Regions from separate parts of the Streptomyces sp. JLYT201 genome, predicted to be linked through region 2. Evidence: riboswitches for the same ligand, from Rfam matches in the RefSeq annotation. Region 2 holds a riboswitch; each other region holds the start of a gene.

Region 1 (6,977 bases), 1.1 Mb from region 2:
GCTCACCGCGCCCGAGCCCCACGCGCTCGGCTCCCTGCCGGCCCGCGCGCTCGCCCGTGACTACGCGGCCTTCCACCTGGGCAAGCCCGCGGGCCGCACCGTCGTCGAGTACGAGACCTGCGCGACGGCCCTCGCGCTCCTGCGCCACCGCGCCCGGCACGGCAGGGCGGGCGCCGACTTCGTCGCGCGGGAGCGGGAGCTCCTCCAGGCCCTGTGGGAGCGCAGGGCCGTGGCCGCGCCCGCGCTCGGGTACGCGGCGCGGGCGACGGCCCCGGTCCTGGTGCCGCTGCCGCACGCCGCGTACGGGCCCGTCGGGGCGTACGGCCCGGTGCTTCCCCCGTGCCACAACCCCTATCGGCCCTGACGTCAGGCGGAGGCCGCCGTGAGGGCCGCGAGCTCGGCCTCGGTCAGCTCCAGGTCGCCCACCGCGAGGAGCGCCGGAAGCTGCTCCAGGGTGCGGGCCGAGGCGATCGGCGCCGCCACGGTGGGCTGCGCGGCGAGCCAGGCGAGGGCGACGGTGGCGACCTGCGCGTCATGGGCCTCGGCCACCTCGTCGAGGGCCGTGAGGACGCGGCGGCCGCGCTCGGTGGCCAGATACTCGCCCGCCTTCTCGGCCCGGGCGCTGTCGACCTGCGTGCCCGGGCGGTACTTGCCGGTCAGGAAGCCCGCGGCGAGGCCGAAGTACGGGACGGCGGCGAGCCCGGAGCGCGACGCGATCTCCTGGAGGGGGCCCTCGTAGGTGTCGCGCGAGACGAGGTTGTAGTGCGGCTGGAGCGCCACGTACCGCACCAGGCCCTCGCGGTCGGAGAAGTCGAGGGACTCCTGGAGGCGCTCGGCGGTGATGTTCGACGCGGCGATCGCGCGCACCTTGCCGGACCGCACCAGTTCGTCGAGGGCGGTGATGAACTCCTCGACGGGCACGGACGGGTCGTCGTAGTGCGTGTAGTACAGGTCGATGTAGTCGGTGCCGAGGCGGCGCAGCGACTCCTCGGCGGCGGCCTTGATGGTGCTCGCGGACAGGCCCTTGTACTCGGGCAGCGCGCCGACCTTGGTGGCGACCACGACGTCGTCGCGGTTGCCGCGCTCGGCCATCCACCGCCCGAGGACGGTCTCGGACTCGCCGCCCTTGTTGCCGGGCACCCAGAACGTGTAGGCGTCCGCGGTGTCTATGAAGTTGCCGCCCGCGGCGGCGTAGGCGTCGAGGACGGCGAAGGACTGGTCCTGGTCAGCGGTCCAGCCGAAGACGTTGCCGCCGAGGGCGAGCGGGAAGACTTCGAGGTCGGACGATCCCAGAGGGCGAAGAGTGGTCATACCGGCGCCAACACCCTTGCGAAGTCGGGAATTCCGGCGGCGGACGGCGGATTCCAGACAATGGATTCCAGCATGTGGAACCCGGCCGGGGAGGCCCAACCCGGCCGGGGAGGCCCGCGCAACGGGGAACCGGCGGCCCTGGCGTCGGGGGGTCGTCGCCAGGGCCGCCGGAGTCTGAGGGCCCTTCGCGGTCAGCGGCCGGCGGCCAAGCGGTCGGCGCTCAGCCGTCAGCTGGCCGCGGGCGGGATCAGGGCGTCAGGCCCTTGCCGCGCAGCCAGGACAGCGGGTCGATGGCCGCGCCGCCCGTCCTGACCTCCAGGTGGAGGTGGACCCCGGTGACGTTGCCCGTGCCGCCCATGCGGCCGATGACGTCGCCGGTGCTGACCTTCTGGCCCACGCTGACGGAGAGCGAGGACTGGTGGCAGTACCAGATCTCGGTGCCGTCATCGAGCTTCAGGACCGTGCGGTAGCCGTACGCGCGCGCCCAGCCGGCCTCCGTGATGGTGCCGGAGTGGACGGCCTTGAGGGGGGTGCCGCTGGCTCCCGCGAAGTCGAGGCCGGTGTGGCTGCCGGAGGACCACATGGAGCCGGAGTCACCGAAGTGCGAGGTCAGCACGTACGAGGAGACGGGGAGCGTGAAGCTCTTGGCGAGCTTCGCGAGGCGCTCGGCCTCGCGCTTCTTGCGGGCCGCCTCCGCCTTCTTCCGCTTCTCCTCCGCGGCCTTCGCCTTGGCCTCGGCCGCCGCCTTGCCCTGCTGGGCCGTGGCGGTCGCGGCGGCCCTGGCCACGGCCGCGTCCTGGGCCTGCCTGCGCTGCGCGTCGTCCGCCTGGCGGTGCTGGTTCTCGGCCTGCTGGAGGATGCGGGCCCGCAGGGCCTCCCCCGCGTCCGTGGTGCCCCGCTCGGCGTCGGCGCCGGTGACGCCCGCGGAGCTGAGCGGCGCCGCGGCCGCGGCGGTGGCCGGTGCGGCGGTGTCGTCGCCGTCGACCAGGGCGCCGACGCCGGGCAGCGAGTCCGCGACGGACGCGAGGTCCGGCAGGGCGATGGAGACGGGCGGCTTGCCGCCCTGCGCGGTGGCGATGCCGCCCGCGCCGACGGCGGCGATGACGCCGACGCCGAGGACGGTGGAGCTGCGGGCGAGGCCGCCGCCGCCCTTCTTGTGGATGCGGTGCTTGCCGCGCACGGGGCGGACGGTCTCCGCGGTGGGGTTCCACTCCTCCCAGGAGGCCGGGGGCTCCTGGGCGGCGTAACCGGCGTACCCGGCGGGCGCGGAGGCCTCGGCGTGGTCGGCGTGCCCGGTGTGTCCCCCGGGTCCTTCGCCGCCGTCGGCGCCCTCGATGAGACCGCCGTGGGGTATGCAGAGCGCTTCTGGGGCAGGCCGGTTGGACGCCACGGGGGCGCACTCCTTTCCTTCCTTCTCGCCTACCGGGTTAGCTGACGGGTTCGGAGCAGGAAGGTCTCCTACGGCCGCTGCTCGTGCACGGCGGATACGGGTCCGCGTGCGCGAGAGGCGTCCGATTCACCCCAAGATGGTGGTTCCCCGGCTCCCTTGCGGGATTAGGCGCGTGCGCGCGGAGCCGCCGGGTGTGACGGCTGGGACGACCGCGCTGCGTTATCGAACGTTAATAGACAGCGGGGCGGTATTCCAAGCTGTTCGAGTTGATCGTTAACGCTTACGCCACAAACACAACGGGACATCAAGGTTGGGAATAGGGCGAGTTGAGCGCGCGTCATGACGCTGCGCAGCGAAATCGATCTTCACTCGCGGATGACGGGTCGTCAGTTGCAGTGCGCTGGGACTCCGTTCAGTCACGCGGCGTGACGGGTCGTCGTACGGCGAGGAGCGCCATGTCGTCGGTGGCGCCGCCGCCGGTGTGGTCCAGGACCTCGGCGACGAGCGTGGACAGGAGCGCGTCGGGGGCGTCCGCGCCCGAGAAGACGCGGCCGCCGAGCCGGGCCGCGGGGTCGTAGAAGGCGCCCCGCGCGTCCCGGGCCTCGCTGAGCCCGTCGGTGTGGAGCAGCAGCGTGGATCCGGGCGGGAAGTCGGTCTCGTCCGCGCGGTCGGGCCAGGCGCCGAGGTCGCCCATGCCGAGCGGCAGCGCGGGTTCGGCGGGCGAGAGCACGCGCAGGTGCCCGTCGGCGCGCAGCAGCAGCGGCTCGGGGTGGCCGCGGTTGACCAGGCGCACGCTGCCGCCGCCGTGCGGGATCTCCGCGAGGACCGCCGTGGTGAACCCTTCGAAGGCGTCGAGCCCGTCGCGCCGCGTGCCCTCGCGCGCCAGGGCGCGTTCCAGGCGCTGCGCCACGGCTTCCAGGGTGGCCTCCTGCTCGGCCGCCTCGCGGAAGGCGCCGATGACGACGGCGACGGCGGCCACCGCGCCCATGCCCTTGCCGCGTACGTCGCCGACGATCAGCCGGACGCCGTGCGGGGTGTCCTGCACCGCGTACAGGTCGCCGCCGATGAAGGCGTCGGCCTGCGCGGCCTCGTACCGGGCGGCGACGTCCAGGCCGCCGATGCGCGGGTCCGGCTGCGGCAGGACGGCCCGCTGCGCGGCCTCGGCGATGGAGCGGGCGGAGGCGAGGCGGGCGTCGCCGCGGCGGACGACGCGGTTGATCACGACGGCGAGGGCACCGACGGTCAGCATGGTGACGAACGAGGTGACGACCTCCACGTCCACGCCCGAGTGGTTGTCGATGCGCAGGGCGAGCACGGCGGCGCAGGACACGGCGGCCGTCGCCACGGTGGTGCCGAGCGAGAAGAACGGGGCCGCGATCAGGGGCGCGGCGGCGAACAGCGGGGACGCGGTGAACTGGGGCGGCGTGAGCGCGTCGAAGGCGACCCCGAAGACGATCAGGAGCGGGGGCAGCACACGGGTGAGGGCCCGCTCGCGCCGCGGCGCCCGGCCCTCAGCGCCCATGGCACGTCCCCGGACCGGCACCGGCACGGAGGCCCCCACCGCCCAAAGCAACCACCGCTCGACTCCCGCCGCAGACCCGCCGCATCGGCCCAAGGCTTCCCGCGTTGCGGCCCGGGGGCGACCCGGCGTGCTCCGAGTGGGTGATCCGGCGGGCAGCGTGCGCCCTGGCGCGGGGCGGTGGCGCGCCTGCCCGCGCGGACGGCGTGCGCCTCCTGGCGGCGCCCGGGAACGCCGAAGGCCCGGAATCCCTGGGGATTCCGGGCCTTCGGCTCTTCAGTAGCGGGGACAGGATTTGAACCTGCGACCTCTGGGTTATGAGCCCAGCGAGCTACCGAGCTGCTCCACCCCGCGTCGGTGAACCCAACAGTACGCCATCAGGGGCACAGAACGCGAACTGGTACCCGAGGTGCCCTCCGCGCCTCAGGTGTTCTCCGCGTGCGTGAGCGTCTCCCAGGCCACGAACAGGTCGTCGGTGCCCTCCGGGCGCCGCTCCAGGGTGAGCTTCCGGGTGTTCGGCAGGTCCATGCCGAGGCGGCCGCGCAGATGGTTCAGGCCGACCTCCGTGTCGGGCCCGAGGTCGCGCTGGAGCCTGCCGCCGCACAGCCAGCCGGGCGCGGTGGCGCCGAGCTGGTAGCCGGAGTGGAACTCGAACGCGGCCCGCAGCCGGTCCTTGACCTCGGCGTACAGGTCGACGCCTTGGTGCCAGGCCGTCTCGGCGATGTGGGCGGTGGCGGCCAGGGAGTACCCGGCGTGCTTGAAGTTGCGGCAGGTCTCCTGCGCGAGCCCGTCGGCGAACCTCTTCTGCCCGAACCAGTAGCGGCTCAGCTCGGCCGCCGTGTCGAGGTCGCTGCCCCGGGGCGCCACGGGCAGCGGCCCGTCGGACTTCAGATAGAAGTACGCGGGCACACGGCCGCGGAAGTGGCGCACCGCCTCCTCGAAGGCCGCGTGGTCGTCGAGGAACACCGCCATGCCGATGACGGCGTCGGCCATGACGAGGTCCCAGTTGCCGTTGGACTCGACCGAACCGGCCACGACCTGGGGCAGATAGGCGGTGCGGAGCATCCGCTCGAAGCGCAGCAGGTCGCCGTCGGCCCAGCCGTCGTAGGTGTAGCGCACGGCCTCGGCCGCGCGCGCCCAGGAGGTGGCGGCCCAGGCGGTCTGGAGCCCCGCGTTGGCCTCCGTGTGCCGGGTGACGACCCGGGCCCAGGCGTCCATGATCGCGATGGCCTTCTCGGCGTGGGCGCGGTCGCCGGTGACGTTGTAGAGCAGCGCCTGGGTGTACGCGGCCAGGGCGTCCTCGCGCTCCTCCACACAGCCCTGGCCCGGCTCGTTGCCGGGCGGGCAGGCGACCACGGCGTACGGCTTCGGACGGTAGTCGGCGGCCGCGTACTTGCTGGCGCGCAGCTGCTCGTACGCCGTGCGCCAGGGCTGCTCGCGGGCCGCGACGTGGGCGCGCACCCGGTCGAGCTGGGCCTTGCTGACGAGGACGCCCGGATGGTTGAAGGGCAGGTCGGCGCGGCGGGCGGGGGCGGTGGCCGCGTCGCCGGGCCCGTCGGCGTCGGAGCCGCCGCAGGCCGGGGCGGCGAGGGCGAGGAGCAGGGCGAGCGCCGCCGCGCGGATCCGGCGGCCGCGCATGACCTCGCGGATCCGGTGGTCGCGTGCGCCCCTGCGGATCCGGCGGTCGCGTACGCCCCCGCGGATCCGGCGGCCGGGCATGACCCCGCGCATCCGGCGGTCGCGTATGCCCCCGCGGGGCCCGCGGGACCGGGCCCCTGGTTGTGCCTGAGCCGCCATGCCGCACCTCCGGATCACGTTCCACTGGCAGCGTGCCGCGGCGGCGCCGGGAGCGCAGGATTTGTTGGGCCGGTCGTGGGGCGCCCCGCCGCCGACGCGGGTGCGAACCCGCGGGCGGCCGTCCGGCCTGCTTGTGACCGTCGTCACCTGGATCTTTCGCCTTCCGTGTCATCCGGACCCGGGTCGGCGGGCGTATGCACGGTGAGACCAAGGAGATCCGGGAGCAATCTGTTGACCGTCGAGGAGTTCGAGGAGTTCTACGCGCACGCGGCCGCACGACTGACGGGGCAGCTGTACGTGATGCTCGGCGACCTGCACGAAGCGCAGGACGTCGTGCAGGAGGCGTTCGTCAAGGGCTGGAGCCGCCGGGGGCGGCTCGACCGCGACGGCCGCCCCGAGGCGTGGATCCGCACCGTCGCCTGGCGGCTCGCGGTGAGCCGCTGGCGCGGCGTGCGCCGCTCGGCGTCGGCCTGGCAGCGCAGCGGCGCCCCGCCGCACGCCGAGGGCCCGGGCCCCGAATCGGTCGCCCTGGTCGAGGCGTTGCGCGAACTGCCGCCGCAGCAGCGGCGGACGCTCGCCCTGCACTACATGTGCGACCTCTCCGTCGAGCAGATCGCCGGGGAGACCGGACTGTCCCCCGGCACGGTCAAGACCCACCTCTCCCGCGGCCGTGCCGCGCTCGCCCTCCGTCTGACAGACCCGCGTACCGAGGAGGCCCCCGGTGTCTGAACCGCACGACCCCCTGCGCTCGCTGTTCCAGGAGGCCGCCGACGCTGGCCGTGCCCGTGCCGGTGTGCCGCCCGTCTCCGTCGTCGTCCAGCGCGGCCGCCGGGCCCACCGGGTCTTCGTCACGGCCGTCGCCGTCGCCGCGACCCTGTTCGTCGCGGGCGCGGGCGCCCTGGCGCTGACGTACGGCTCCGAGCCGACGCCGCCCGCCACCGTCCCTTCGGGCCCCCCGTC
Region 2 (6,977 bases):
CCTTCTCCTTGGCGCCGTTGTACTTCTCGGTGGCGACCTCGGCCTCGCGGTAGAGCCGGTCGACCTTGGCTCGCACCTCGCCGAGGGAGAGCCGTGGTTCGGCGTGCCCGGTGCCCTCGAAGGCGGTCGCCGTGGCGGCCGACGCGAGGGCGAGAGTGGCGGCGGTACGGGCCGTATGGCCGCTGAGCGAGCGCTGCTTCGGCTTGCGGTGCTGTGCCACGGAGGCTTCACGTCCTTCCACAGTGGCCAGGTCCGGGTACGGGTCCGGCGGCGCCGCGCACAGGGGGAACGGGGCGCCGCCGGACTTCTCGGCGGTGATGTCCGGCTGCCGTCCCTGGTCCGGACGACGGTGGGGAGCCGGTCACCGGTCATGGACGCTAAACCTCGCCGTCACCGGGTCGTGACCTGTTGTGCGGAAGTGGCGCCCGCGGCCCGCTCGTGACCGGGCGCGACCGCTCCGGCGGCCGGTCGGCGCCCGCTTCACCCGTTCCTGTGACCGATGTGGTGTTTGTGGTCCACCTGCCTGGAGGGGGGTGATACGGGCCCGGTTAGGCTCCGCCCCATGGACGTACTCATCCATCTCTTCGTCGGCCTGCACATCATCGGCATCGCCTCGCTCCTGGGCGGCTTCCTGACCCAGATGAAGGCGATGGGTGACGGCACGGCCCGCTTCAGCCCCCCGATGCTGCACGGCGCGCTCACCATGCTGATCACGGGCGTGGCCCTGGTCGGCCTGAACCAGGCCGACGACAACGAGGTCAACAACCTCAAGATCGGCATCAAGATGGCGGTCCTCGTCGTGATCCTCGGGCTCGTGTACCTGAAGCGCGACGAGGAGAAGGTCGACAAGGCGATGTTCGGCGCGGTCGGCGCGCTGACGACGGCGAACATCTTCATCGCCGTCCTGTGGACGTAACCGCCCGCTGCCCACGTTTTCGGCCCTCTCCGTAGAAGAGCGACACCTCTACGGAGAGGGCCGAAAACGTGTCGCCCTCCTACGGAGACGGGTCAGGCGGGCCGGACCACGCTGTGGATCGGCATGTAGTAGATCGACTCGACGCGTACGTTCGCGCCCGGCTTGGGGGCGTGGATCATCTTGCCGTTGCCTATGTAGATCCCTACGTGGCTGATGTCGTCGTAGAAGAAGACCAGGTCACCGCGTTTGGCGCTGGACGTGGACACCGTCGTGCCGACCTTCACCTGGTCCCAGGTGGTGCGGGGCAGCGAGATTCCGGCGGTCTTCCACGCGGCCTGCGTGAGCCCGGAGCAGTCGTAGGAGCCGGGGCCCGTGGCGCCCCATACGTAGGGCTTGCCGATCTGCTTCTCGGCGAAGCCGATCACCTTCTCGGCCTTCGCGGCGTACCCGCCGTCCGTGTTCCCGGAACCCGAACCCGAACCAGAACCGGAACCCGAACCGGAATCAGAGTCGGATCCCGTGCCCGATCCCGAGCCGGTGCCGGTGCCGGTGCCGGTGCCGGACCCGGTGTCGGCGCCCGACCCGGCTCCCGTCCCCGAGCCGCCGCCGGAGCCCTGCTCCCGCTCCTTCCGGGCCTCCTCGGCCTTCCGCTTGCGCTCCTCCTCCGCCTGCTCGCGCGCCAGCTCGGCGGCCTTGCGCCGAGCCGCCTCCTCCTTCCGCTTCTCGATCGCGGCGAGCCGCGCCTTCTCCTCGGCGGTCAGCTTCGACAGGAGGGTGCGGGCCTCGCCGAGCTTGCTCTGGACGGTCCGCTTGCTCGCCTTCAGCTCGTCACGGGAGTCACTGAGCGTCTTCAGGCTCTTCGCGGCCTTCGCGCGCTGCTTGGTGGCCGCCACCTGCTGGGTCTGGTAGTCGTCGACGGCCTTCTTCTGGCGGTGGGTGAGCCGGTCCGCGAGGTGGTTCTGGTCGAAGAAGCCCTTCGGGTCGTCGGCGAGCATCAGGGCGGCGGTCTCGGAGACGGCGCCGGTGCGGTACTGGGCGGCCGCGAAGGAGCCGAGCTGCCGACGGGCCTCGTTCAGGTCGTCCGTGCGCTCGGCGACGTCGTCCAGGAGCTTGTCGACGTGCTTGCGCTGCTTGTCGGTGCGTTCCTTGGCCGAGTTGTACTTCTGGGTGGCCACGCCCGCCTGGTGGTAGAGGTCGTCGACCTTCTTCTGCACCTCTTCGAGACTCGGTTCGGCGGGCCTGGTGGGCTTCGCGGGGGCGGACGGTGCCGCGTTCGCGCTCTGTGACAAGAGCGCTACGGAGGTCAGCGCGGCCGTCGTGATGCCGAGTGCGGGGGCGCTGCGTGCCAGGGGGGAGCGGGTGCGCGGCTTGCGGTGCGACGCCAAGGGAGGCGACTCCTTCCGTGGACCGCCTACCGGGTTAGCTGTCGGGTTCGGGCGGTTCGGAAGGGCTGCCCTACCGGCCCGTGCGAGGCGCAGCGGGACGGATTCACCCCAGGATCATGGTGGGTCCCCGGCTCCGGACACGTCGGGATCGGCGCGCGTCGGACTCGGCGGAGGCCGCGCGGCCCGGCGTGGTTCGCCGGTTTGGGGGGACGTGCGGCCCGCGGAGCACGCTAGCCAACTCCTGTGGCGCGGGGGAAGATTGATGTTCGATATGCCCGATACGTTTTCGTGACTTTCCGCACCCCCGTGCCCTCCCCGGCGCCGCCGCGACGCGGCTCACCTGCGGCGTGGCCCGGCGTGACCGTCCGGTGGCACCCCGTGGACGGCGCCGGGCGGCCGCGGTGGTGGCCGGAACCCGGGGTGGTTTGTCAGTGGGGCCGCCTAGACTCGGGAGGCGATGAGCAGCCTCTTTGACGACAGCTTCCTGGCGGACCTCAAGCCCTCGCAGGGCGCTGAGGAGGAGCCCCCGCCGCCGCCCGAGGACAGCGCTCCGGAGCCGATTCCGGACGACCTGTTCGACGGGAAGTTCGACGCGCCCGCACCCCGGGACGGGTACTACCGGGACGGCGCCCCCCGTCCGGCCCTCGACCCGGCGGCGCTCCTCGACGGGCTGAACGAGAATCAGCGCGCGGCCGTCGTGCACGCGGGATCCCCCCTGCTCATCGTCGCGGGCGCGGGCTCCGGCAAGACCCGCGTACTGACCCACCGCATCGCGTACCTGCTCGCCGAGCGCGGGGTGCACCCCGGCCAGATCCTCGCGATCACGTTCACGAACAAGGCCGCGGGCGAGATGAAGGAGCGCGTCGAGCAGCTCGTCGGCCCGCGCGCGGGCGCGATGTGGGTGTCGACGTTCCACAGCGCGTGCGTGCGCATCCTGCGCCGCGAGTACAAGAAGCTGGGCTTCACGTCCTCGTTCTCGATCTACGACGCCGCGGACTCCAAGCGCCTGATGGCCCTGGTCTGCCGGGACCTGGACCTGGATCCGAAGAAGTTCCCGCCGAAGTCCTTCAGCGCCAAGATCTCGAACCTGAAGAACGAGCTGATCGACGAGGAGGACTTCGCCGCCCAGGCCGCCGACGGCTTCGAGAAGACCCTCGCCCAGGCGTACGCGATGTACCAGTCGCGCCTCCGCGAGGCCAACGCCCTGGACTTCGACGACCTGATCATGACGACGGTGCACCTCCTGCGCGCCTTCCCGGACGTCGCCGAGCACTACCGCCGCCGCTTCCGGCACGTCATGGTCGACGAGTACCAGGACACGAACCACGCGCAGTACGCGCTGGTGCGCGAGCTGGTCGGCCCCGCTCCGGCGGAGGGCGAGGAAGGCGAGGCGCCCGGCGAGCTGTGCGTGGTCGGTGACGCCGACCAGTCCATCTACGCCTTCCGCGGCGCCACGATCCGCAACATCCTCCAGTTCGAGGAGGACTACGCGGACGCCACCACGATCCTCCTGGAGCAGAACTACCGCTCCACGCAGACGATCCTCAGCGCCGCCAACGCGGTCATCGAGCGCAACGAGAGCCGCCGCCCCAAGAACCTGTGGACGAACGCGGGCGCGGGCGCCGGCATCACCGGCTACGTCGCCGACACCGAGCACGACGAGGCGCAGTTCGTCGCCGACGAGATCGACCGCCTCACGGACGCGGGCGACGCGAAGGCCGGCGACGTGGCGATCTTCTACCGGACGAACGCGCAGTCGCGTGTCTTCGAAGAGATCTTCATCCGCGTCGGCCTGCCCTACAAGGTCGTCGGCGGCGTCCGCTTCTACGAGCGCAAGGAAGTCCGCGACGTCCTGGCCTACCTGCGGGTCCTCGCCAACCCGGAGGACGGCGTACCGATGCGCCGCATTCTGAACGTGCCGAAGCGCGGCATCGGCGACCGCGCCGAAGCCATGATCGACGCGCTCGCGCAGCGCGAGAAGATCTCCTTCCCGCAGGCCCTGCGCCGCGTGGACGAGGCGTACGGCATGGCGGCCCGCTCGGTGAACGCCGTCAAGCGGTTCAACGCCCTCATGGAGGAGCTGCGCACCGTCGTCGAGTCGGGCGCGGGCCCGGCGGTCGTCCTGGAGGCTGTGCTCGAACGGACCGGGTACCTGGCCGAGTTGCAGTCCTCCACGGACCCGCAGGACGAGACGCGCATCGAGAACCTCCAGGAACTGGCCGCCGTGGCCCTGGAGTTCGAGCAGGAGCGCCAGGAGGGCGAAGCGGGGTCGCTGTCCGACTTCCTGGAGCGGGTGGCGCTCGTCGCCGACTCCGACCAGATCCCCGACGAGGAGGACGACGGCTCGGGCGTCATCACGCTGATGACGCTGCACACCGCCAAGGGCCTCGAATTCCCCGTCGTGTTCCTGACGGGCATGGAGGACGGCGTGTTCCCGCACATGCGCGCCCTCGGCCAGACCAAGGAGCTGGAGGAGGAGCGCCGCCTCGCGTACGTCGGCATCACGCGCGCGCGGGAGCGGCTCTACCTCACGCGGTCCTCGATGCGCAGCGCCTGGGGCCAGCCTTCGTACAACCCGCCGTCGCGCTTCCTGGAGGAGATCCCGGCGGCTCACCTGGAGTGGAAGCGGACGGGTTCCGTCGGCGCACCCGCCTCGTCGGGGCCCGCCGGGGGAGTGGCGTCCTCGCTGTCGTCGTCGCGCTCGCGCGCGGGGGGCGCGCAGGGCTTTGCCACGCGCCGGGCGGCGGAGAAGCCGGTGGTCTCGCTCGCCGTGGGCGACCGCGTCACGCACGACCAGTTCGGCCTCGGCACGGTGGTCGGTGTGAAGGGCAGTGGGGCGAACGCCGAGGCGACGGTGGACTTCGGCGGGGAGAAGCCGAAGCGCCTGCTGCTGCGGTACGCGCCGGTCGAGAAGCTCTGAGCGACTCTTCGTGGAGGGGTCCCGGCCGCCTCCACGAAGAGGGCGGCGGTGCTCGCGTCCGCCTACGTCGGGTCCAGGCCGTGGCTGCGCAGCCACGGCAGGGGGTCTATCGCCGAGCCGCCGCCGGGGCGCACCTCGAAGTGCAGATGGGGGCCGGTGGAGTTGCCGGAGTTCCCGGAGAAGGCGATGGTGTCGCCCGCCTTCACGGGGCCGTTGGAGATCTTGTGCGTGGAGAGGTGGCAGTACCACGTCTCCGTGCCGTCCTTGGCGGTCACGATCGCCATGTTTCCGTAGGCGCTGTTCCACTTCGTGGAGACGACTCCGTCGGTCGCGGCCATCACGGGCGTGCCGTACGACACCGGGAAGTCGATGCCGGAGTGCTGCGACATCCAGTTGATGCCCGCCTGGCCGTAGTACGCGCTCAGGCCGTGCTGGGCGACGGGGAGCGCGAACTTCGGGCGCAGCCGCTCCTTGCGCGCGGCCTCGGCGACCGCCTTCCTGTGCGCGGCGTCCTTGGCGGCCTTGAGGTCAATACGTTCCTGCGTACGGCTCGCGCGGTCGGCGAAGTCGCCCGCGTCGGCCGAGAGGTTGGCCAGCTGGGTGTCGAGCTTGTTGTTCGCGGCGGACGGCTGCACGGACGCGGTGTCCGGGGCGGAGGCCGCCCGCGTCTCCTTGGTGTCGTCGTCGCCTCCGCTGAGGCCGCCCACCGAGGCGGCGGCCACTCCCGCGACGCCCATCACACATGCCGACGGCACGGCGACGGTGAGCAGCGCGGAACGCTTGGCGGGGGAGCGGCGCGACCGGGTGCGGGTGCGCGGGGCGGCGGCGCGCGCGGAGCGAGGGCGCTCGGCGGGGGCGTGCTCGCCGAGGTTCGCATCCGCTTCGATGCCGCCGGGTGCGTCGCCGGGCGTGTCGTCGGCCGTGAACTCGTGCTCGCCGGTGGCCGGTTGGCCGTACCCGTCGGACAGGGAGTCGCCGTTCTCGTAGGCGTCGCCCGCGTCGGGGGCTGCCGCGGCGGTCCCGTCCGTGGCCTCGGCGCCGTACGTCTCGGGTGTCGCGCCGTACGGCTCGTGGCCGCCGTCCGCGTTCCAGGCGGTGGCGTCGTACGCGCCGGTGTCGAAGACCTGGGTGGCCCACTGGCCGGTCTGCTGGGCGTCGGCCCAGGTGCCGACGTCCCAGGTGGCGGTGGCGTCGGGGCCCGGCTGTGACGGGATGTCCGCGAGCTGCTGATACCCGCCGGTGTCCCACATGCCCGTGGTGTCGTGGCTGCCCGTGTCGTACGGGGAGAGGCCCTGCGGGGCGCTGAACCCGTCGTGACCCAGGGGCTGGCGGCCCGTGGTGGCCCACTGGCCGGTGTCGTAGGCCTGGCCGGGGAGCTCGCCGAAGAGCGGGTCGGAGGGGAAGCCTCCGCCGACCGCGAATCCGGAGCCGGAAGTGTCGAAGACGCCCGTGCCGTCATAGCCACCTGGGGCGTTGAACCCGGTGGCGGCGAAGGTGCCGGTGGCGTAGCCGTCGTACCCGTAGCCGACGTGCTGCGCGCTCTGGTCGTAGGAACCGTAGGGAGCGTAGTCGGCGTCGGGTGCCGGGGCCGGAGTGGGGGTCCCCGGCGGGTGACGGTCGTTCACCAACTTCTCTTTCGCCTCGACAGCATGGGGGCTGGCAGCGCAGTGCCGCGACTGTACCCGGCGGTATGCGGGCGCGACAATCTTCGGCAGGTTCCGCGTTCGCAGGAAACGGGCATTCGGCCGCCTTTCGG
Region 3 (6,977 bases), 1.2 Mb from region 2:
CATCGCTGCTGCGGCTCCTTCACCAACAAGTGCGGGATCTGACGCCGACCATTGTGGACCGTCCCACTGACAACCCCGACCACGACCCGGGCCCACCCGCGCGGCGACCAGGCGGTCAGCGGCGTGGCGCGGGCACGCCCCGGCCGCGCGGCACCCCCGTTCCACGCCGCGAACCGGGGCGGAACCGCAGGCGGAGCCAGGGCGGGGCCGGGGGCAGGACCGGTGCGGAACCGGAGTCAGGACCGGTGCGGAACCGGGGTCGGTACCGGTGCGGAGCCGGGGGCGGAGCCGCGCGGCGCCGGGACCCGCCGCGGGCCCCGGCGCACCGCACACGCCCACGCACGCCCCGCCGCGATCACGCCCACGGCGAACACCGACGACCCGGAGCGCGGAACGGGAACTTCGCCAGGGGTCTGCGGGCTTGCATACAGTGGCAGGACCGGCAAAAGCTATTGAGGATTCAGCGATCGAAGGGACGTACATGCCCATGGGTCACACGGCCACAGCCGCGGCAGGCTCCGGCGGTCTGGCAGCGACCGAGCACCGCCTTGCCAACGGCCTGCGCGTGGTGCTCTCCGAGGACCACCTGACCCCGGTCGCCGCGGTGTGCCTCTGGTACGACGTGGGCTCGCGCCACGAAGTCAAGGGGCGCACCGGTCTGGCTCACCTCTTCGAGCACCTGATGTTCCAGGGCTCGCAGCAGGTGCACGGCAACGGTCACTTCGAACTGGTGCAGGGCGCCGGCGGCTCGTTGAACGGCACCACCAGCTTCGAGCGCACCAACTACTTCGAGACCATGCCCGCGCACCAGCTGGAGCTCGCCCTGTGGCTGGAGGCGGACCGGATGGGCTCCCTCCTGGCGGCACTCGACGAGGAGTCCATGGAGAACCAGCGCGACGTGGTGAAGAACGAACGCCGCCAGCGCTACGACAACGTCCCCTACGGCACGGCCTTCGAGAAGCTCACCGCCCTGTCGTACCCGGAGGGCCACCCCTACCACCACACCCCGATCGGCTCCATGGCCGACCTGGACGCGGCCACCCTCGAGGACGCCCGGAACTTCTTCCGCACGTACTACGCGCCGAACAACGCGGTCCTGTCCGTGGTCGGCGACATCGACCCGGAGCAGACGCTCGCCTGGGTCGAGAAGTACTTCGGGTCCATCCCCGGGCACGACGGCAAGCAGCCGCCGCGCGACGGCTCGCTGCCCGAGCGCATCGGCGAGGAGCTGCGCGAGGTCGTCGAGGAGGACGTCCCGGCCCGCGCCCTGATGGCCGCCTACCGCCTGCCCCAGGACGGCACGCGCGCGTGCGACGCGGCCGACCTGGCCCTGACGGTGCTCGGCAGCGGCGAGTCCTCCCGGCTCTACAACCGCCTGGTGCGCCGCGACCGCACCGCGGTGACCGCCGGGTTCGGCCTGCTGCGGCTCGCCGGGGCGCCCTCGCTCGGCTGGCTCGACGTGAAGACCTCGGGCGACGTGGAGGTCCCCGTCATCGAGGCCGCCGTCGACGAGGAGCTCGCCCGGTTCGCCGAGGAGGGCCCGACCCCGGAGGAAATGGAACGGGCCCAGGCCCAGTTGGAGCGCGAGTGGCTCGACCGTCTCGGCACGGTCGCGGGCCGCGCGGACGAGCTGTGCCGGTTCGCCGTGCTCTTCGGTGACCCGCAGCTCGCCCTCACCGCGGTCCAGCGCGTCCTCGACATCACCGCGGCCGAGGTCCAGGAGGTCGCCAAGGCGCGCCTGCGCCCCGACAACCGCGCGGTCCTGGTGTACGAGCCGGTGGCCGCCGCGGAGGACGCCGACGGCGCGGACGGCACGGCCGCCGAGACCCAGCAGGAAGCCGCCGAGACCCAGCAGGAAGAGGAGGCGGCGAAGTGAGCGAGGCTGAGACGTCTGTGAAGATGCAGTTCCACCCGCAGCCCCAGGCGGGCACGGCCAAGCCCTGGGCCTTCCCGGCCCCCGAGCGCGGCGCCCTGGCCAATGGCCTGACGGTGCTGCGCTGCCACCGCCCCGGCCAGCAGCTCGTCGCCGTCGAGGTCCACCTCGACGCGCCCCTGGACGCCGAGCCGCAGGGCCTGGACGGCGTGTCCACGATCATGGCGCGGGCGTTCTCCGAAGGCACCGACAAGCACTCCGCCGAGGAGTTCGCCGCCGAGCTGGACCGCTGCGGCGCCACGCTGGACGCGCACGCCGACCACCCCGGCGTCCGGCTCTCCCTCGAAGTGCCCGTCTCCCGCCTGGCGAAGGGCCTGGGCCTGCTGGCCGACGCGCTGCGCGCGCCCGCCTTCGAGGACGGCGAGATCGAGCGCCTCGTCCGCAACCGCCTGGACGAGATCCCGCACGAGACCGCCAACCCCGCGCGCCGCGCCGCCAAGGAGCTGGCCAAGCAGCTCTTCCCGGCCACCTCGCGCATGTCGCGCCCGCGCCAGGGCACCGAGGAGACGGTCACCGCCATCGACTCCGCGGCCGTACGCGCCTTCTACGAGAAGCACGTGCGCCCCGCCACGGCCACCGCCGTCGTGGTCGGCGACCTCACGGGCACGGACCTCGACGCCGTCCTCGCCGACACCCTCGGCGCCTGGACGGGCGGGTCGGCGGAGCCGCACGTGATGTCCCAGGTGACCGCCGACGACACCGGCCGCGTCGTCATCGTGGACCGCCCCGGCGCCGTCCAGACGCAGCTCCTCATCGGCCGCGTGGGCGCGGACCGGCACGACATCGTCTGGCCGGCGCAGGTCCTCGGGACGTACTGCCTGGGCGGCACCCTCACCTCGCGCCTGGACCGCGTCCTGCGCGAGGAGAAGGGGTACACGTACGGCGTGCGCGCCTTCAGCCAGGTGCTGCGCTCCGCGGCCCCGCGGTCCCCGGAGGGCGCCCCGGGCGTCGCCATGCTGGCCATCAGCGGCTCCGTGGACACGCCGAACACGGGCCCGGCGCTCGACGACCTGTGGAAGGTCCTGCGCACCCTCGCCGCCGAGGGCCTCACGGACGCCGAGCGCGACGTCGCCGTGCAGAACCTGGTGGGCGTGGCCCCGCTGAAGTACGAGACGGCCGCCGCCGTCGCCGCGACGCTCGCCGACCAGGTGGAGCAGGAACTGCCGGACGACTTCCAGGCGACCCTGTACCGGCAGTTGGCCGGGACGGGCACGGTGGAGGCCACCGCGGCCGTCGTGAGCGCGTTCCCGAGTGACCGTCTGGTGACGGTGCTCGTCGGTGACGCCGCACAGATCGAGGAGCCCGTCAGGGCCCTCGGCATCGGCGAAGTGACGGTTGTCACCGGCTGATTGCGGCACACACGCCGTGAAGCGGCCCCACCGGGCCGCAAGGGGCAAACCGGAATGAACGCCGCGTAACCCAAGGGACCCCGGAGGCGCAGGAAGCCTCCGGGGTCCCGGCATGCCGCCATATGTCCGAATTGACATGGAGGTTGGGTGTCTGCCGTGTGGCGTGCGCTACAAAAGGCGGGATCCGTTTGTCGATTGAAAGATGAGACGTTTAGCGTCAGTGCGGCTGTACGTCACGCAGTACGCCGCGCCCGCGGCACCGCACAGTCATCGCCGAGTCCCCGTACGGCGCGAGCCAGGGGAGCCGGGGACCCACACGTCCCTGGGGTGAATCGGTCCCCTTGCCGCGAGGCGAGGAGTCCGTAGGAGACCTTCCTGCTCCGAACCCGTCAGCTAACCCGGTAGGCGAGAAGGAAGGAAAGGACCAGCCGCTTCATGGCGCTCATCCGCCCGACCGGCAAGCACCGCCGTCCGAGCCGCATCACGCGCACCACCGCCAGCGCCGCGGGCGTCGCCGCCCTCACCACCACCGGTGTCATCTCGGGCCTGGCCGCTCCGGCCCTCGCCGCCGACGGCTCCGCGGACCACGCGAGCACCGGCCTCACGCAGGCCATCGCCATCAACGACACGCTGGCCGACGAGATCGACGCCCAGGCCGCCGCCCAGAAGCAGGCCGCCAACGACGCCGCCGCCCAGAAGAAGGCGGAAGAGGCGGCGCGGCAGAAGGCCGCCGAGCAGAAGCGCAAGGCCGAGGCCGCCGCGAAGGAGAAGGCCGAGAAGGAGGCCGAGGCCAAGGCGGCGAAGGAGGCCAAGGAGCGGGCCCGCGAGCGCGCCGCCCGTGACGCCGAGCGCAAGCGCCTGAACGCCTACGTGGCCCCGGTCGCCGGCTCCTACGTCTCCACCTCCTACAAGGCCGGCGGCGGCATGTGGTCCTCCGGCAGCCACACCGGCATCGACTTCCACGCCGCGTCCGGCACCTCGGTGCAGGCGGTCGGCGCGGGCACCGTCGTCGAGGCGGGCTGGGGCGGCGCCTACGGCAACAACGTCGTGATCAAGATGAACGACGGCACGTACACCCAGTACGGCCACATGTCGTCCCTCAGCGTCACCGTCGGCCAGGCCGTCACCCCCGGTCAGCAGATCGGCCTCTCCGGCTCCACCGGCAACTCCTCCGGGCCGCACCTGCACTTCGAGGCCCGCACCGGCGCCGAGTACGGCTCGGACATCGATCCGATCGCCTACCTGCGCTCCCACGGCGTGGCCGTCTGACGCATCGACGGCGCGAGCGCCCCGCGCCCGCGCACGTCCCGAAAGCCCCGGCTCACCGAGCCGGGGCTTTCGGCATCGGGGCACGGCTCGGGCCCTAAGCGTCCACGACCGGTAAGCGTGCCGCCGCGCACACCTTTGGCCAAAAGATATCCATGGATTCCGGTGCCCCATCGGAAAATGCGGCCATCTGCAATAGAGTCCGTCCTGGCAGCGTCCATGGAGTCGTCGCACCGGCGTCTTCAACGCGTCGCGCGACGCGTTTCGCGGGCATTAAAGCGGAGGTCCGTCATGCGCATTCCCGCGCACTCGGTCTGCACGGCCATCCGGGACGACATCGTCTCCGGTGTCTACGAACGCGGCACGCGGCTCACCGAAGAACTCCTCGCCCGCCGCTACGGCGTCTCGCGCGTCCCCGTGCGCGAGGCCCTGCGCACCCTGGAGGCCGAGGGCTTCGTCGTCACCCGCAGGCACGCGGGCGCCTGCGTCGCCGAGCCGACCGAGCAGGACGCCGCCGACCTCCTGGAGGTCCGTACGCTCCTGGAGCCGCTGGCGGCCGCCCGCGCGGCCCAGCGCCGCACCGAAGCCCATCTGAAGGTCCTGCGCGGCCTCGTGCGGCTCGGCCAGGAGCGGGCCCGGCGCGGCGGCGAGGACCTGCGCGCGCTCGACGGCTGGTTCCACGAGACGCTCACCCAGGCCTCCGGCAGCCCCGGCCTCATCGCCCTGCTCACCCAACTGCGCCACAAGGTCGCCTGGATGTACGTGGCGGACGCGCAGGCCGCGGCCACGGACCTGTGGGCCGGTCACGCCGCGGTCGTCGACGCGGTCGCCCGCCAGGACGCCGACCGGGCCCGCGCGCTCACGCTCCTGCACGCCGAGCGCACGGCGTCCGCGTACCGACCGCGCGCCGGGCGCGTGAGGGGTTCGCAACGCGCCGTCAACAAAGTAGGCGTACGGAATTAACAGGCACCCCGTACACAGGACTAACGAGAACCTCGTACACAGGATTAACAGGAGCCTCGTACACGGGGTCCGTATCCTGTACGCGGGACTCGGCCATGGGACTCGTATGCGGGGCTCATATGCGGAGTGCACGCACCCGAAGTGCGCGTATGCGCCCTCATACGCCGCGTTGTGAAAGCCCGGCAGGCGCGCGTGGGAATTCCCCGCCGGATTTACCGGCCGGGGGTGCCGCCTTTGTGCCACCGGTGGTGCGCCACCGGCTCGTGAATTCACCCAAGGCGTTCGCCGGGCGGGACTCCGCACGGGCGCGCCTCGGGGGCGCCCCGAAAACACGACGGAGCCGCGTGGCCACCCAGTGGCTCACGCGGCTCCGGCACGCTGTGTCCGACCGTGTCAGACGGTCTCCGGGAGCTCCTCGAGGCCCTCGGAGACGAGCTTCGCCAGCCGGTCCAGGGCGGCGTCCGCACCCTCGGCGTCCGAAGCGAGCACGATCTCCTCGCCGCCCTGCGCGCCCAGGCCGAGCACCGCGAGCATCGAGGCCGCGTTGACGGGGTTGCCGTCGGCCTTGGCGATCGTCACGGGGACGCCCGAGGCCGTGGCCGCACGGACGAAGATGGAGGCGGGCCGGGCGTGGAGGCCCTCGGCCCAGCCGACGTTGACGCGGCGCTCAGCCATGTGTTGCTGCCCTTCCAGGTGTCTCACACTTGTCTAGACCAGTGTCTCATGCCGACCCGAGTGCTCCCGCAGGACCGGCGGAGCGCTGCCCCACGGGCCGCGTCCCGCCACCCGAGCGCCTTCGACCCCTCCTACATTGCCCCGGGCCCGGCGCCCGCGCGACCCGTACCCTGGCCCCATGCAGACCCCGGCGGACGGCTCAGCACACACCTCGTCGGACAGCGCCGCGCACGCTCCGGCGTACGGCACGGCGCCCGCTGCCCCGCTCGCGCCCGTGCCCGCCGCCCCGCAGGCCCCCGCGGCCGACGCCGCCTCCGCCCCGGCAACGGGCGCGGACCAGCACCCCTACCCCTCCCACTGGGAGGCCGACGTGGTGCTGCGCGACGGCGGCACCGCCCGCATCCGGCCCATCACGGCCGCCGACGCCGACCGTCTGGTCAGTTTCTTCGAGCAGGTCTCGGACGAGTCGAAGTACTACCGCTTCTTCGCGCCCTACCCCCGCCTGTCCGCCAAGGACGTGCACCGCTTCACGCACCACGACCACGTGGACCGCGTCGGGCTCGCGGCCACCATCGGCGGCGAGTTCATCGCCACCGTCCGCTACGACCGCATCGACGCCCAGGGCCGCCCCGCAGCGGCGCCCGCCGACGAGGCCGAGGTCGCCTTCCTCGTCCAGGACGCCCACCAGGGCCGCGGCGTCGCCTCCGCGCTGCTCGAACACATCGCCGCCGTCGCCCGCGAACGCGGCATCCGCCGCTTCGCCGCCGAAGTCCTGCCCGCCAACACCAAGA
Region 4 (6,977 bases), 1.7 Mb from region 2:
GGGGTGCCCCAACTCCCGGTGAGTCGTTGGTGGTGGCGCGTCCCCCTGAACGAACCGGACGAGTTCTGGGGGAAGGGTGGCCGAGACGACCACCGCTGCCTACCATCGATCACCGCAAGACTTTGTGCAGCGAAGCACAATCTCTCCACCGGGAGGCCAACTTGCACCGCCGCCGTCGCACCGCGCTCCTCCTCTCCGCCGCGGCCGTCGCCGCTGCCCCGCTCCTCACCGCCTGCGGCAGTGACGCGCGCCCCGGCGCCGCGGCCGTCGTGGGCGACGACCGCATCACGGTGGCGCAGCTCGAACACCGGGTGAACGAGGTGCGTTCCGCGCAGCGCGCCGCCGTCCCCGACGACCGGCAGTACGAGCAGGTCATCGCCAAGACCGGCAGCCTCACCCGCAACACGCTGCACACGATGGTCCTCGACCGGGTCCTGCACCGCGCCGCGCGCGACGCCGGGGTGAGCGTCACCCGCAAGGAGATCCAGACCACCCGCGCCGAGATGGCGGAACAGGCGGGCGGCCGCAAGGCCCTGGAGGCGGGCTGGCTCCAGCAGTACAGCATCGCGCCCAAGCGCCTCGACGACAGCATCCGCACGGAGATCGAGGCCCGGAAGCTGTCGGCGAAGCTCGGCGCCGACATGACGTCCAAGGAGGGCCAGGACACCTTCTGGGCCGCCCTGTCCAAGGCCTCCAAGAAGCTCGACGTCGATGTGAACCCGCGCTACGGCACGTGGGACACCACCCAGAACAAGCGGATCGACACGAAGACGCCTTGGCTCCGCGAAGCAGCGGCCTGACCTCACGTGCGGCGGCGCCCCGCATCGCGCTGGCGCGCTCGTCCTCAAACGCCGGACGGGCTGAATCTGTCCGGCGGGCGGCAGCCGAGATCTTCTAGCCCGTCCGGCGTTCGAGGAGGCGTACCGCGAGGGCCGCCCGCTGTCGGAGGCGTGGGTTACGTTCGAGCGGTGAACGAAACCCCGGCGGGGCGCGTCGTCCTGCTCACCACCAGCCACCGCGTAGCCCCCGGCCTCCTGTCCTGGCCCGCCTGGCAGGCCCTGCACGGCGCCGACGACGTGCTGTGCGCCGACGCCGCCCATCCGCAGCTGCCGTATCTGCGCGAGGCGGGCGTCGACGTCAAGCAGGCCGCGCCCACCGCCGAGGAACTGGTGCGCGCCTGCGCGGGCGGCCGCACCGTCCTGGTCCTGGCCACGGCCGAGGGCGACCGCCCGCTGACGGACGGCCTGGCCCGCCTCGCGGGCTCCGGCCGCCACGCCATGCCGGACCTGGAACTGCTCCCCGGCTCCTACGACCTGCCGGGCGCCCGCCTCCTCGACCTCGTCCAGGTCATGGACCGCATCCGGGCCGAGTGCCCGTGGTCGTCGCGCCAGACCCACCGCAGCCTCGCGAAGTACGGCATCGAGGAGGCGTACGAACTGGTGGAGGCGATCGAGGACGGCGACCGCACGGAGCTCCGCGAGGAGCTGGGCGACGTCCTGCTCCAGGTCGTCTTCCACGCGCGCATCGCGGAGGAGGACGAGGAGGAGCCGTTCTCCGTGGACGACGTGGCGGGCACCATCGTCGACAAGCTCGTCCACCGCCACCCCCACGTCTTCGGCGACGACACGGCCTCGACGCCCGAGGAGGTCAAGGCGCACTGGCTGCGCACCAAGGCGGTGGAGAAGCAGCGCGACTCCGTGACGGAGGGCATCCCCCTCGGCCAGCCCGGCCTCGCCCTGGCCGCCAAGCTCGCCTCGCGCGCCCGCACGGCCGCCCTGGACGTCCCGCTGCCGACGGGCGAGGGCATCGGCTACGAACTCCTGGCGATGGCCGTCCGCGCGGAGTCCACCGGGGTGGACCCCGAGGCAGCACTCCGGGCAGCGGCCCGCGCCTACCGCGACGCGATCCGCACGGCGGAGACGGCGTAACCCTCGCGGGGCGCCCCTGACCCGCCCCTTCCCGCTTCCTGGGGGCTCCGCCCCCAGACCCCCGCTCCTCAATCGCCGGAGGGGCTGAAACACAGCCGCAAGCGGCACCGTCCAGCCCGTCCGGCGTTTGAGGACGAGGCGCGGAGCGCCGATAAGGGCAGGGGCACGGGGGCGGCAGCCCCCGGATCGGGAAGGGGCGGGCCTGGGGCGCCCCGCGAGGGACGGGCGGCTACCGTCGACCGCATGCACGACAACCCCCCCGTCCCCCCGGAGCCCGAGCTCTTCACCTGGGAGTTCGCCAGCGACCCCTACCCCGCCTACGCCTGGCTCCGCGAGCACGCCCCGGTGACCAGGCGGCGCCTGCCGAGCGGCGTCGAGGCCTGGCTGGTCACCCGCTACGCGGACGCGCGCCAGGCCCTGGCCGACCAGCGGCTCAGCAAGAACCCGGCCCACCACGACGAGCCCGCGCACGCCAAGGGCAAGACCGGCATCCCGGGCGAGCGCAAGGCCGAGCTGATGACGCATCTGCTGAACATCGACCCGCCGGACCACACCCGGCTGCGTCGCCTGGTGTCGAAGGCGTTCACACCGCGTCGCGTGGCGGAGTTCGAGTCCCGGGTGCAGGAGCTGACGGACCAGCTCATCGACGGGTTCGCGGAGCGGGGCGAGGCCGACCTCATCCACGAGTTCGCGTTCCCGCTGCCGATCTACGCCATCTGCGACATGCTCGGCGTACCGCGCGAGGACCAGGACGACTTCCGGGACTGGGCCGGGATGATGATCCGGCACGGCGGGGGCCCGCGCGGCGGCGTGGCGCGCTCGGTGAAGAAGATGCGCGGCTACCTCGCCGAGCTCATCCACCGCAAGCGGGAGTCCCTCGCGGACGAGGGCGACGACGACCTGATCTCCGGGCTCATCCGCGCCTCCGACCACGGCGAGCACCTCACCGAGAACGAGGCCGCGGCGATGGCCTTCATCCTCCTCTTCGCCGGCTTCGAGACGACCGTGAACCTCATCGGGAACGGTACGTACGCCCTGCTCACCCACCCCGAGCAGCGGGCCCTCCTGGAGCGCTCCCTGGCCGCGGGCGACACCGGTCTCCTCGCCACGGGCCTGGAGGAACTCCTGCGCTACGACGGGCCCGTGGAGCTGGCCACCTGGCGGTTCGCCACCGAGCCGCTGCGCATCGGCGGCCAGGACATCGCCACGGGCGACCCGGTGCTCGTCGTGCTCGCCGCCGCCGACCGCGACCCCGACCGCTTCGCCGAGCCCGACCGCCTCGACCTCTCCCGCCGCGACAACCAGCACCTCGGCTACGGCCACGGCATCCACTACTGCCTCGGCGCCCCGCTCGCCCGCCTGGAGGGGCAGACCGCCCTCGCCACCCTGCTGCGCCGCCTGCCCGACCTGCAACTGGCCGCGGCCCCTGAGGAGTTGAGGTGGCGCGGGGGGCTCATCATGCGGGGCCTCAGGACGTTGCCGGTGCGTTTCACACCCGCCCCGCGGGTCACTCGTGCTGATGGGCCGTCAACAATGTGACTTTCGCGTGATCTCGGCTGAACCGACTTGTGACTGGCGTTCGAGTGCCGCTACGTTCACGACGGCCCGGCACCCGCGCGCTCGCGCGCTCGCGCCGCGCCCGACCTGTCGTCCACGAAAGGCACCTGCATGCTCTCCGGCCAAGGCCGTCACCGTCGCCCCCGCCAGGTCCCGGCGATCCTCGTCACGGCGGGCGTCACCGGATCCGCCATCGCCATCCCGCTCCTCGGTGCGTCGAGCGCGAGCGCGGCGGACGCCGAGACGTGGGACAAGGTCGCGGAGTGCGAGAGCGGCGGCGCGTGGAGCGCCAAGGGCAGCGGCTACTACGGCGGCCTCCAGCTCACCCAGGACACCTGGGAGCGGTACGGCGGCCTGTCCTACGCGCCGAGCGCCGACCAGGCGAGCCGCTCCCAGCAGATCCACGTCGCCGAGAACGTGCTCGCCGACCGGGGCCCCGACGCCTGGCCGAACTGCGCCCCGGCCGCCGGCCTGACGAAGGGCGGCGAGGCCGCCGACGTCGACCCGGGCCTGCCGACGTCCCCGCCGCGCCCCGCGGACTCCGAGGGGTCCGCGACGTCCGGCAAGGACGAGGGCAAGGAGAAGGACAAGGACAAGAAGGGCGCGGGCGAGGAGAAGGACGCGAAGGGCGAGCGCGCGGGCGCCGCCACGGACGCGGACGGCTCCGGGAAGGCCGAGAGGCCCGGCGGTTCCGCCGGCGCGCGAGACAAGAGTCACGAAGCGGACAGCCGGGACGGCGGCGCCGACCGCGCCGAGGCGGGCGAGAAGAGCGACGGGCGCGGCGGCAAGCACCGCAAGCCCGCCGCCGACGGCTCCGACAAGTCCGGTGCGCACGACAGCGCTTCGCCGCGGGAGTCCGACAGCGCCGGGCCCGGCTCGGACGACGCGTCCCGGGACGGCACCTCCGGCCGCCACCGCGGCGACCGCGCCGACGAGAACGCCCCGTCCGGCGACACCGGCCCCGGGCGCCACGCCTCGCGCGGCGACGCGCGGGACGTCCCCGCCGCCGGGCGCGCCGCGGGCACGTACACGGTCCGCTCCGGCGACAACCTCTCGGCGATCGCCGACAGCCACGACCTTGACGGCGGCTGGACGGATCTGTACGCGGGCAACAAGAAGACCGTCGGCTCCGACCCGGACCTCATCCTCCCCGGTCAGCGGCTCGAACTGGGGGCCGAGGACAAGGAAGTGACGGAGGGGAAGCCGGGCGGGAAGTAGGCCGAAAGCCCGGCAGTTCGCGATGAATGTCCGGTTTAAAGACGGTGAGAGGCAAGTGAGAGATGGGTCTCAGAAGCCCTGATCGTCTTTGAAATTCGGCTGATTGCCTGACTACGGTCATGACCGCTCGCCACAGCGGGCCCCGCCGGTCGGTACGCCGAATCCTGCCAACGGCCGGACGGGAACAGTCGTCGCTTCGAGCGCCGAAGGCAGGAGCGGGGGACCCAAGGTAAGTGCCGGGCCCGGACGTTGAGCGGTCGCCAGACCGCGGGACGTACGGACACGGCTAGGGGTGAAGTCGCGCGCTAGGACGTGCGGCCGGGCACTCACCCGCCCGAACCCGACAGCTCACCTCGCAGGCGTCGGTGAGGGGATCACTTCATGCTGCGTTCCGGCAAGGGCAAGCACCGTCGTCCGACCAAGCTCGACAAGGCCACCCGCGCCGCCACCGTCGTCGGTGTCACCGGTGCCGCTGTCGCCGCCCCGCTGATGGCGGCCGGCACGGCCAACGCCGCCACTCCCGCCGAGTGGGACCGCGTCGCCGCGTGCGAGTCCGGCGGCAACTGGTCCATCAACACCGGCAACGGCTACTACGGCGGCGTCCAGTTCTCCGCCTCCACCTGGGCGGCGTACGGCGGCACCAAGTACGCGCCGACCGCCGACAAGGCCTCCAAGGCCCAGCAGATCGAGATCGCCGAGAAGGTCCTCGCGGGCCAGGGCAAGGGCGCGTGGCCGAAGTGCGGCGTGGGCCTGTCCGGCTCCCCGTACACCGGCGGCGGCTCCTCCGGCGGTGGCCAGCAGCAGCCGCAGCAGCAGAACAAGCCGCGGCCGCAGCAGCAGGCCCAGCCGCAGCAGCAGGCCGCTCCCAAGCCGCAGCCGCAGCCGCAGCACCAGCCGCAGCAGGCCGCCCCGCAGGTCGAGAAGAAGACCGTCCAGACCCCGACCGGCAAGGTCGTGAAGAAGGGCGACGGCGAGTACAAGGTCGAGTCCGGCGACACCCTGTCCAAGATCGCCCAGGAGCACGACGTCAAGGGCGGCTGGCAGAAGCTGTACCAGCTGAACGACGACATCGTCTCCGACGCCGACTTCATCTACCCGGGCCAGCAGCTGCACCTCAGCTGACCCGCCCCGGCCCCGGCAGCGCCCGGAGCCGCCCCGTCCCCATGGGCTACCGCCCCGGTGCGCGTCCCCCCGCCGCACCGGGGCGGTACCTTTTTGTCCGGTAGTTTGTTTGCTGAGGGAACTATCCGCGTTCGGTCCGTCGGTCCGTCCATGTGCTGGGCGGTCGGATGGCCGATGCCCCGGAGCCGGTTAGGCTCGTGTCGCAGGGGCCAGCGCGGCCCCTAGTACCCCCGCGTACCCCGCGTCACATCCCATAAGGAGATGCTCGTGCCGTCCATCGACGTCGTCGTAGCCCGGGAAATCCTGGACTCCCGAGGCAATCCCACGGTCGAGGTCGAGGTCGGCCTCGACGACGGCTCCACCGGCCGTGCGGCCGTCCCGTCCGGCGCCTCCACCGGCGCCTTCGAGGCCATCGAACTCCGTGACGGAGACGCCAACCGCTACGGCGGCAAGGGCGTGGAGAAGGCCGTCCTCGCCGTCATCGAGCAGATCGGCCCGGAGCTCGTCGGCTACGACGCCACCGAGCAGCGCCTGATCGACCAGGCCATGTTCGACCTGGACGCCACGGACAACAAGGGCTCCCTCGGCGCCAACGCCATCCTCGGCGTCTCCCTCGCCGTGGCCCACGCCGCCTCCGAGGCCTCCGACCTGCCGCTCTTCCGCTACCTGGGCGGCCCGAACGCGCACCTGCTGCCGGTGCCGATGATGAACATCCTGAACGGCGGATCCCACGCGGACTCCAACGTCGACATCCAGGAGTTCATGATCGCCCCGATCGGCGCTGAGTCCTTCTCCGAGGCCCTGCGCTGGGGCGCCGAGGTCTACCACACGCTGAAGAAGGTCCTGAAGAACAAGGGCCTGTCCACCGGCCTCGGCGACGAGGGCGGCTTCGCGCCGAACCTGGAGTCCAACCGCGCCGCCCTCGACCTCATCGTCGAGGCCATCAAGCAGGCCGGTTACGTCCCGGGCGAGCAGATCGCGCTGGCGCTCGACGTCGCCGCGTCCGAGTTCTACAAGGACGGCTCCTACGAGTTCGAGGGCAAGTCCCGCTCGGCCGCCGAGATGACCGACTACTACGCCGAGCTGGTCTCCGCGTACCCGCTGGTCTCCATCGAGGACCCGCTGTACGAGGACGACTGGGACGGCTGGAAG

The links. A riboswitch is a leader RNA that binds a small molecule or an ion and turns the genes downstream of it on or off. The one in region 2 is predicted to bind cyclic di-AMP.
Region 1: linked by a shared signal. The riboswitch ahead of AC5WAM_RS21840 (M23 family metallopeptidase) and the one ahead of AC5WAM_RS16440 (C40 family peptidase) in region 2 are both predicted to bind cyclic di-AMP.
Region 3: linked by a shared signal. The riboswitch ahead of AC5WAM_RS11490 (M23 family metallopeptidase) and the one ahead of AC5WAM_RS16440 (C40 family peptidase) in region 2 are both predicted to bind cyclic di-AMP.
Region 4: linked by a shared signal. The riboswitch ahead of AC5WAM_RS24185 (transglycosylase family protein) and the one ahead of AC5WAM_RS16440 (C40 family peptidase) in region 2 are both predicted to bind cyclic di-AMP.

What each region holds. Positions count from the first base shown of each region.
Region 1 is NZ_CM182551.1:5,226,055-5,233,031, reverse strand. Features, by position in the region: gene AC5WAM_RS21850 (PrsW family intramembrane metalloprotease) at 1-364, shown strand, start outside; gene AC5WAM_RS21845 (aldo/keto reductase) at 367-1,311, opposite strand; gene AC5WAM_RS21840 (M23 family metallopeptidase) at 1,559-2,701, opposite strand; cyclic di-AMP (ydaO/yuaA leader) riboswitch at 2,714-2,882, opposite strand; gene AC5WAM_RS21835 (PP2C family protein-serine/threonine phosphatase) at 3,114-4,223, opposite strand; tRNA gene AC5WAM_RS21830 (tRNA-Met) at 4,501-4,574, opposite strand; gene AC5WAM_RS21825 (alginate lyase family protein) at 4,644-5,858, opposite strand; gene AC5WAM_RS21820 (SigE family RNA polymerase sigma factor) at 6,249-6,746, shown strand; gene AC5WAM_RS21815 (hypothetical protein) at 6,739-6,977, shown strand, end outside.
Region 2 is NZ_CM182551.1:4,078,421-4,085,397, reverse strand. Features, by position in the region: gene AC5WAM_RS16450 (C40 family peptidase) at 1-220, opposite strand, end outside; gene AC5WAM_RS16445 (hypothetical protein) at 563-916, shown strand; gene AC5WAM_RS16440 (C40 family peptidase) at 1,009-2,301, opposite strand; cyclic di-AMP (ydaO/yuaA leader) riboswitch at 2,310-2,465, opposite strand; gene pcrA (DNA helicase PcrA) at 2,759-5,221, shown strand; gene AC5WAM_RS16430 (M23 family metallopeptidase) at 5,284-6,846, opposite strand.
Region 3 is NZ_CM182551.1:2,917,691-2,924,667, reverse strand. Features, by position in the region: gene AC5WAM_RS11505 (DNA gyrase/topoisomerase IV subunit A) at 1-3, opposite strand, end outside; gene AC5WAM_RS11500 (M16 family metallopeptidase) at 482-1,876, shown strand; gene AC5WAM_RS11495 (M16 family metallopeptidase) at 1,900-3,282, shown strand; cyclic di-AMP (ydaO/yuaA leader) riboswitch at 3,544-3,704, shown strand; gene AC5WAM_RS11490 (M23 family metallopeptidase) at 3,718-4,551, shown strand; gene AC5WAM_RS11485 (GntR family transcriptional regulator) at 4,840-5,511, shown strand; gene AC5WAM_RS11480 (HPr family phosphocarrier protein) at 5,905-6,186, opposite strand; gene AC5WAM_RS11475 (bifunctional acetate--CoA ligase family protein/GNAT family N-acetyltransferase) at 6,365-6,977, shown strand, end outside.
Region 4 is NZ_CM182551.1:5,760,413-5,767,389, forward strand. Features, by position in the region: gene AC5WAM_RS24165 (SurA N-terminal domain-containing protein) at 162-800, shown strand; gene AC5WAM_RS24170 (nucleoside triphosphate pyrophosphohydrolase) at 951-1,928, shown strand; gene AC5WAM_RS24175 (cytochrome P450 family protein) at 2,172-3,467, shown strand; gene AC5WAM_RS24180 (LysM peptidoglycan-binding domain-containing protein) at 3,597-4,703, shown strand; cyclic di-AMP (ydaO/yuaA leader) riboswitch at 4,895-5,080, shown strand; gene AC5WAM_RS24185 (transglycosylase family protein) at 5,085-5,825, shown strand; gene eno (phosphopyruvate hydratase) at 6,093-6,977, shown strand, end outside.